Regions from separate parts of the Paraclostridium dentum genome, predicted to be linked through region 1. Evidence: riboswitches for the same ligand, from Rfam matches in the RefSeq annotation. Region 1 holds a riboswitch; the other holds the start of a gene.
The links. Region 1 has a riboswitch for cobalamin ahead of ACN6I1_RS13115 (cobyric acid synthase). Riboswitches for the same ligand answer to the same signal wherever they lie in the genome.

Region 1 (4,240 bases):
TTATATAACATCTGTAAATATATTAATAGCAACTGTTGTATTAACAGGAGGATTGCATTTAGATGGAGTAGGGGATACATTTGATGGCATATATAGCTACAGAGATAAAGAAAAAATATTAGAAATAATGAAAGATTCAAGATTGGGAACTAATGCAATGTTATCAGTATTGTTTTTGATTCTTATGAAACTTGGGTTGGTGTATTCTATTGTAGAATCAGGAAATTTATATAACTTAATATTTATGCCTGTATTTGCAAGAATGGCTATTGTAATAGCTTCTTATAAAAGTGTAACACCAAGAAAAAATGGTATGGGGAATGTTTTTATAGGAAAGCCAACTTTAAATATGATTTTAATTGGTATAGCATATACAGCAATATTAGTAGCATTTATAGGTTCAGTATTATTTAATTTAGATGCAGTAAGTATAATAAAAGTAATAGCATTTATGCCAGTTATGATTATATTTACTAGATGTTTTGTTAAGTATATATATTCAAAAATAGATGGAATAACAGGAGATATACTTGGATGTACATCCGAACTTGTCGAGGTTGTATATTTAATATTTATATATTTGACATTTGGATTAAAATAAGAGGTGAGATTATGTCAAAGCTTATACTAGTAAGACATGCTACAACAAAGGATAACATAGATGGAAACTTATCTGGACATATAGATAGTGAATTAAGTAATTTAGGTAAACAACAAATACTTAAGCTAAATAAATTTTTAGAAAAAGAAAATATTGATTGTATATATACAACTACATCTACTAGAACTAAGAATACGATAAAGGATATAGCTAAATCTAAAAAATTAGACATTGTTGAGAGTGAGAATCTTAGAGAAATTAGTTTTGGAGATTTTGAAGGAATGAACTTTCAATATATAAAAAATAATTTCCGAGAAGAATTTGAAAAAATAATTAAAAATGGATTTGAATACAAATATCCAAATGGGGAAAGTTTAGTAGATTCTTATAACAGAGTTTGCAAAGAAATAAGTTATATATTGGATTGTAATAAAGATAAAACCATTTTGATATGCGCTCATGCAGGAACAATAAGAAATATCATTTCTTATTTAATTGGAAATACACATGAGTATCACTGGAATTTTAAAATAGATAATGCATCAGTTAGTATTATAGACATAGTAGATGGATTTTCTGTAATTCATACACTAAATAATACTTTATATTTAACATAAATACGTACACAAACATATATAAAAATATCATAAAAATAGACATAAATTAGGTTCTTCATTAAAGATTAATAGGGAAAAAGGTTAGAATCCTTTGCAGCCCCCGCTACTGTAATGCTGACGAAACTATTAGACACCACTGTGATTTTACGGGAAGGAATAGGACTAGGATGAAGCTGAGTCAGGAGACCTGCCTAGTTTATGGAAATAAAGTCTTCGGGGTGAAGGATTTTAAAATTGGTTAAGTATATACTTTTTTAAGATCTATCCATTCTGGATAGATCTTTTTTTGCAATTAAGGAAATTATAGGTTTTGAAAAACAATACAAATTGGAAAGGAAACTTTTATTATGAGTAAATCATTAATGTTTTTAGGAACAGCTTCTAATGTGGGTAAAAGTACTTTGGCCGCTGGGTTATGTAGAATACTAAAACAAGATGGATATAGTGTAGCACCTTTTAAATCTCAAAACATGGCATTAAATTCATACATAACAAAAGATGGATTAGAAATGGGGAGAGCACAAGTTACTCAGGCTGAGGCAGCTGGAATTGAACCTGATGTTAGAATGAATCCAATTTTATTAAAACCATCAGGTAAAAATAGATGTCAGGTAATAGTAAATGGAAAGGTTCTTGATAACGTAAGTTCTAGTATATATCACGATTATAAAGAAGACCTGGCCTTAATGCTAAAACAAACTTATAAAGACTTGAGCGATGAGTACGATGTAATTGTTCTAGAAGGAGCAGGAAGTTGTGCAGAAATCAATTTAAAAGATAGAGATATTGCTAATATGGGAATGGCAGAAATTGCAGATGCACCTGTAGTATTAGTTGCTGATATAGATAGAGGGGGAGTGTTTGCATCTATAGCTGGAACAATGATTTTATTAGAAGAAAAAGAACGAGAAAGAGTTAAAGGTGTTATCATTAATAAATTTAGAGGGACTGTAGAACTTTTACAATCGGGAATCGATATGCTAGAAGATATTATAAAAGTTCCTGTCTTAGGAGTAGTTCCATATAGTGATTTAAATATAGAAGATGAAGACAGTGTAACAGATAGATTTAAAAAACAATTTAAAAAGAATGATGTGAATATAGAGATAATAAGAACACCGTACATGTCAAATTTTACAGATATGCATATGTTAGAGATACAAGAAGATGTAAGTATTAGATACATAGAAAAAGGGGAGTCTTTATCAGACCCAGATATGGTGATAATACCGGGGAGTAAAAATACAATAGAAGATTTAATTTATATAAGAGAAAGTGGATTAGAGAAGCAAATAAAAGATTTACAGAAACAAGGTAAATTAATATTCGGGATTTGTGGAGGATATCAGCTTTTAGGTAATAAATTATATGACCCGGAAGGTATAGAGGGATCTATAAAAGAGATTGATGGAATCGGACTTTTAGATATAGAAACTAAATTTGAAAAAGAAAAAGTTACAACTCAAGTTGAAGCTATTATAAATAAAGATTTAAATGGATACTTAAATTCATTAAGCGATATTAGTGTAAAGGGATATGAAATACATATGGGTGAAACCGAGATAAAAGGAAAATCACTACTGACAATAACTAAAAAGTTAGAAGATAATGTTTCATATCAAGAGGGATGTATAAATGAAGAAGGAAATGTAGTTGGAACGTACATTCACGGTATTTTTGATGATGCTAGTTTTACAAGAGAAATATTAAATTCAATAAGGAAGAGCAAAGGATTAGAAGAAAATCAAAGTTCTATAACTTCGTTTGAAGAATTTAAAAATAAAGAGTATGACAAGTTAGCAAAAATACTAAGAGAATGTTTAGATATGGAAAAAATATATGAGATTATAAATGGTTAGGTGATAATATGAAAAAAATATTGATAGCAGGAACAAATAGTGGAGTTGGAAAAACTACTATTTCACTGGGAATAATGCAAGCGCTAACTAAAAGAGGCTTAAAAGTTCAACCGTATAAAGTAGGGCCAGATTATATAGATCCATCGTATCACACATTCATAACTGGGAGAGACTCAAGAAATTTAGATTCATATATGTTGGAAGATGAAAAAATTAAATATATAGTAAATGAAGCATCAAAGGAAGCTGATATATCGGTAATAGAGGGGGTTATGGGATTATATGATGGATTTGGTATAGACTTAGATGCATGTACAAGTTCATATACTTCTAAATTATTAAAGGCTCCAGTTATATTAGTTATAAATGGAAAGGCTATGTCTTCTTCAGCAGCAGCTATGGTTCTTGGATATAAAGAATTAGATAAAAATGTAAATATAAAAGGTGTAGTAGTAAACAATGTAAAAACGAAAGGTCATTATGAACTTATAAAAGGAGCTATAGAAAAATATTGTAATACTGAAGTATTAGGTTATTTCCCACCTAATGAAAAATTTTCTTTAGAGTCTAGGCACTTAGGTTTAATTCCAAGTGTTGAAATGGAATCTTTAAAAGAAAAATTTAGTGATTTAGGAGATGAGATAGAAAAATACATAGATATAGATAGACTAATTGAAATTTCAGAAAGTGAATCAGTAAAAAGTAAATTTGATTTAAAAGATTTACCAAGGTTTGAAAACAAAAAAGTAGCTATAGCTTATGATAAAGCATTTAATTTTTACTATAGAGAAAATATAGAACTATTAGAACATATGGGGGTTGAAATTGTTAAATTTAGTCCTCTTAATGATAAGAAGGTTCCTGAAGCAGACTGTATATACATTGGAGGCGGATTTCCTGAAATATTTGCAAAAGAGTTGTATTTAAATGAAAGTATGAGATTATCTATAAAAAATGCACATGAAAAAAATATACCTATATATGCTGAATGTGGTGGCCTTATGTATTTAGGGGAAAAGCTGAAAGATTCAGATGAAAATATTTATAATATGGTAGGAATATTTAAAGGAACTAGTGAAATGACAAGTTCACTTAAAAGATTCGGATACTGTGATGGGATAGCTAAGGAAGAAACAATTCTTTCGAATGAAGGAGAGATTATA
Region 2 (4,240 bases), 810 kb from region 1:
TATTTTTATGCTTAGGGAGTTATATTTAACTAATATTTGTGGATAACTTATAGAATATAGTTATATTAATATTTAATTTGTTAATTTTTTTAGGAGGTATAGTATGGACGAAAGAATTTTAAATGAAAAGAAAAAATACGATAAAATGTATACAGACTTAGTATTTGCAGCAAATGATTTAAAGCAAATATTAAGTAGTGAAGAATTAAGAAAAAGAGTTTTTATAAGAAAGTTAGATGATTTGTCAGGGTATATAGCTTTTTTAAATGATTTAGAAAAAGAAGAAAAAAATGAAGATAAGAATATATTTTCTAAACTATTTAAAAAGAAAAATAATATAGAAGATGAAATACAGTCTTATTTAACTAGAGATAAAAGAGAGTCTATAAATAAGTTAGATAAATGTAAAATGTGTAAGTGTATCAATTGCGTAAATGAGTGTGATTTTAATAGATGTATAAACTGTAGGGAATTAGAATACACGTATGATTGTGATAAGAAAAAATTTGTATTTACAAAATCTACAGATATAGTAACTTTATATAATGGAGATGAAGAATTCAAGTTTGATGTTAAGGGATACTTAATAGAAATACAAGATGAAGCATTACGTAGATATGTATATTTGGTAGATAGTAAAGATAAAGACAATCAACAACTATTAGAGTATTTTAAATTTAAAGGGGAAGAGAGTTATGATTCAGTAATAAATGGGGATGACACATCGAATTTGGATAGATTATACAATAAGTTCATAGAAATGGGGTTAAATGTATAATGAATAAATTAAAAAGAAATATAACTCTTTTTCTAACTGTATTTATATTTTCTATAACTTGTGCATTTACTTTTTCAATAGAAAATTCATATGCAACTTCAAATAAAAATGAAACTTCAAAGGTTGAATATCAAGTAGCTAGAGGTAGTTCTTCACATAGTTCGCATAGTTCGAGTAGATCAAGTAGTAGTTTTAAGCCGAGTTCAAGTAGCTTTAAATCTAGTTCTAGCTCTAGCAAACCAAGCTCTGGCTCTAGTAAATCAAGTAGTAGCTATACAAAGCAAAAACCAAGTTCAACAAAACCTGATTCGGGGAGTTTTAGCACTAAGCCAAAACCTGAAGCAACAATAAATGAAGGAACTACTGGCAATAATTCAAATAATACTACAAAGCCAAAATCAAGCACAACAAAGCCTGATTCAGGAAGTTTTAGTACTAAACCAAATACAAACTCTAAATCTAATCAAAACGATACTTCAAATTCTAAAAATAAAAAAAATGATGATTATGATGACTATGGTGGTAGATCTAGTAGAAGAACATACATACCACCAGCATATGGTAGAGGATTTTTTGGATTTGGAGGATATAATCCATTTAGATATATGGGGTATAGAATGGGAATTAGCCCTATGATAATGGATATAGTGATGATCATAACTGCATTAATTGTTTTATACATTATAATAGATTTTATAAGAAGTAGAAGAAACAGATAGTAATTTTATTTTACTAAATTAGAAATATATAATGAACATTATTTCATATTGTTGTATAATGGACTATATAACAATATGAAAATTAAATAGTAAGTATTAGGTGTCAATAGACTTAATAGGGAATTAGATGTAAATTCTAAGCTACCCCAGTAACCGTAAAGCTGACGAAATCTAAGTATCCACTGAGAAATTGGGAAGGATTGAGAGTAGAATGAAGCTAAGCCGGGATACCTGCCAATGCTTAAAGGCTAATTATCTTCTGAGGGTTGGATAAAGGCGATTATACACGAATAGATTAAGGCATACTCTCTGAGTATGCCTTTTTAAATTGAAAAACTATGGATATAAACTTGTATAAAAATAGGTTTTACTTAAGTTTTTATAATTAATTTATTGAAAATTATTTATTTTCCAAATAAGTTTCAATAAAAGGAATTAGACAAAAAAAGTAGAATTATATCATTGTTATGTAAAATCAACACGAAAGGAATGAAAAAATGTCAAAATATTTAGCATATCCATTTTTATATGATAAATCAGATGATTTAAGATGTGACTATGAAATATTTACAGATGAAATATCGAGTACAATAGGATTACTAAGAGCTTTTATAGTTGATGAAAATTTAAAAAAAGAATTAAGAGAGATAAATGAACTTGTATATCACATGAATGCATCACTTAGAACATTTGTAAGCGTAACAAACGATGAGTTAAAATGGTTAGAATCTAGAACACTATCTTATCAAGATGAGATAAAAGGTATTTTTGATAAATTTGTTTTACCTCAAGGTGGGGTTTGTGGAAGCTATGCACATATTATAAGAACAAAGTGCAAAGCACTAGTAAGGTTATTACATAGATATAAAGAAAATGGAAATGATGTAGATGAGTTATTGTTTGATTTTGCAAATCTGTTATCTGGGTATTTTTTTGTACTAGCTATAAAGCTTAATAAAGATGAAGGAATACAAGAAACTGAATTTATAAGTAGAAATTATAAGTAAGGAGAATGAAAATGAAAAAAAGAATTTTAACATTAATAACTGCTTTTTTAGTAGTTATGCTGGCGGTCGTAGGATGCGGCAAAAAAGAAATAGTAGTAAAAGATAGAGAGGGAAATGATTTTACAGTTCCTAAAAAATTAGAAAGAATAATATCTACAGCTCCATCTAATACAGAAGTGCTAGTTGAATTAGGACTTGCAGATAAATTAGTAGCTGTTGATAAATATTCAGCTGATATACCTGGATTACCTAAAGATATAAAATTAATAGATTTTGCAAATCCGGATGCTGAGGCTATAGTATCTTTAGAGCCAGATATGATTATAGCATCAGGACATAATAAAACGGGAAATAGTGAAGATCCATTTAAAGTGGCTAAAGAGGCTGGTATAAGTGTTGCATATATACCAAGTAGTGATAGCATACAAGGTATATACGATGATATAATGTTTATAGCTGATATAACTGGGACAAAAGAAAAAGGACAAAAAATTGTTGATAATATGAAATCTCAAGTTAATGAAATAGCTAAAATAGGAAAAACAATAAAAGATAAAAAGAAAGTTTATTTTGAAATTGGACCAGCTCCAAATCTATATAGCTTTGGGAATGGAACATTTTTAAATGAAATGATTGAGTTAGTAGGTGGAGAAAATATCTTCGTTGACCAAAAAGCTTGGATATCACCTAGTGAGGAATCAGTTATAGAAAAAAATCCAGATGTAATATTAACTAATGTAAATTACGTTCAAGATGCAGTAAAAGATATAAAAGGGCGTGAAGGCTGGAAAAATGTAAATGCAGTGAAAAATGGGCAAGTATACTTAATTGATACAAATTCATCATCAAGACCATCTCAAAATGTAGTAAAAGCGTTAAAACAAATGGCAGAGTACATAAATCCAGATGCGTACGCAAAACAAAAATAAAACTTTAGCGATTTTATCTATACCTCTAGTATTTTTTATAATCAGTATTGGAACTTCCATAGGGAGTTCCAATATTCATATATTAGATACTATGAGTATAATTTTAAATAAGGTTATAAATTTACCATTAAGAGAAGGGATAGATCCAAAAGATATATCTATCATATGGTCACTTAGACTACCAAGAGTATTATTAGCTTTTATGGTTGGAGGATGTTTGGCAGTTAGTGGATCGGTAGTTCAGTCAATACTTAAAAATGAATTGGCATCTCCTTATACTTTAGGGGTATCGTCAGGAGCATCTTTAGGAGCTGGATTAGTTATAGTTCTTGGAATATCTATACCATTTCTCGGGCAATTGACATTGCCATTAATAGGTTTTTTATGTGGATTGATAACAGTATATGGAGTTATAGTTTTTTCTTCTAAAATAGATAAAACTATGGCTAATAATACAATTATACTAGCAGGTATGGTTTTTTCGCTTTTTGTAAATGCATTACTAACAACACTTACAGCACTTTTTAGTGAAGACATAAAAAGTATAAGTCTTTGGCAAATGGGGAGCTTCTCTATGAAGGGATGGTCATATGTGAGAGTTTTAATTCCATTTTTAATTATAGGTGTTATTGGAGTTTTAAGATACACAAAAGAAATGGATATATTAACATTTGGAGAAGAACAGGCAAAGGCAGTAGGTGTAGATACAAATAGGGTTAAAAAACATTTATTTATACACTCAGCCATTTTAACGGGAAGTGCAGTAGCATTAAGTGGAACAATCGGGTTTGTAGATTTAATAGCGCC

Region 2: linked by a shared signal. The riboswitch ahead of ACN6I1_RS09170 (ATP:cob(I)alamin adenosyltransferase) and the one ahead of ACN6I1_RS13115 (cobyric acid synthase) in region 1 are both predicted to bind cobalamin.

The regions. Positions count from the first base shown of each region.
Region 1 covers NZ_CP183813.1:2,815,153-2,819,392, reverse strand. The annotation lists gene cobS (adenosylcobinamide-GDP ribazoletransferase) at 1-601, shown strand, start outside; gene ACN6I1_RS13120 (histidine phosphatase family protein) at 613-1,218, shown strand; cobalamin riboswitch at 1,250-1,428, shown strand; gene ACN6I1_RS13115 (cobyric acid synthase) at 1,566-3,077, shown strand; gene ACN6I1_RS13110 (cobyrinate a,c-diamide synthase) at 3,086-4,240, shown strand, end outside.
Region 2 covers NZ_CP183813.1:2,007,020-2,011,259, reverse strand. The annotation lists gene ACN6I1_RS09180 (hypothetical protein) at 104-778, shown strand; gene ACN6I1_RS09175 (hypothetical protein) at 778-1,497, shown strand; cobalamin riboswitch at 1,579-1,751, shown strand; gene ACN6I1_RS09170 (ATP:cob(I)alamin adenosyltransferase) at 1,995-2,504, shown strand; gene ACN6I1_RS09165 (ABC transporter substrate-binding protein) at 2,516-3,433, shown strand; gene ACN6I1_RS09160 (FecCD family ABC transporter permease) at 3,411-4,240, shown strand, end outside.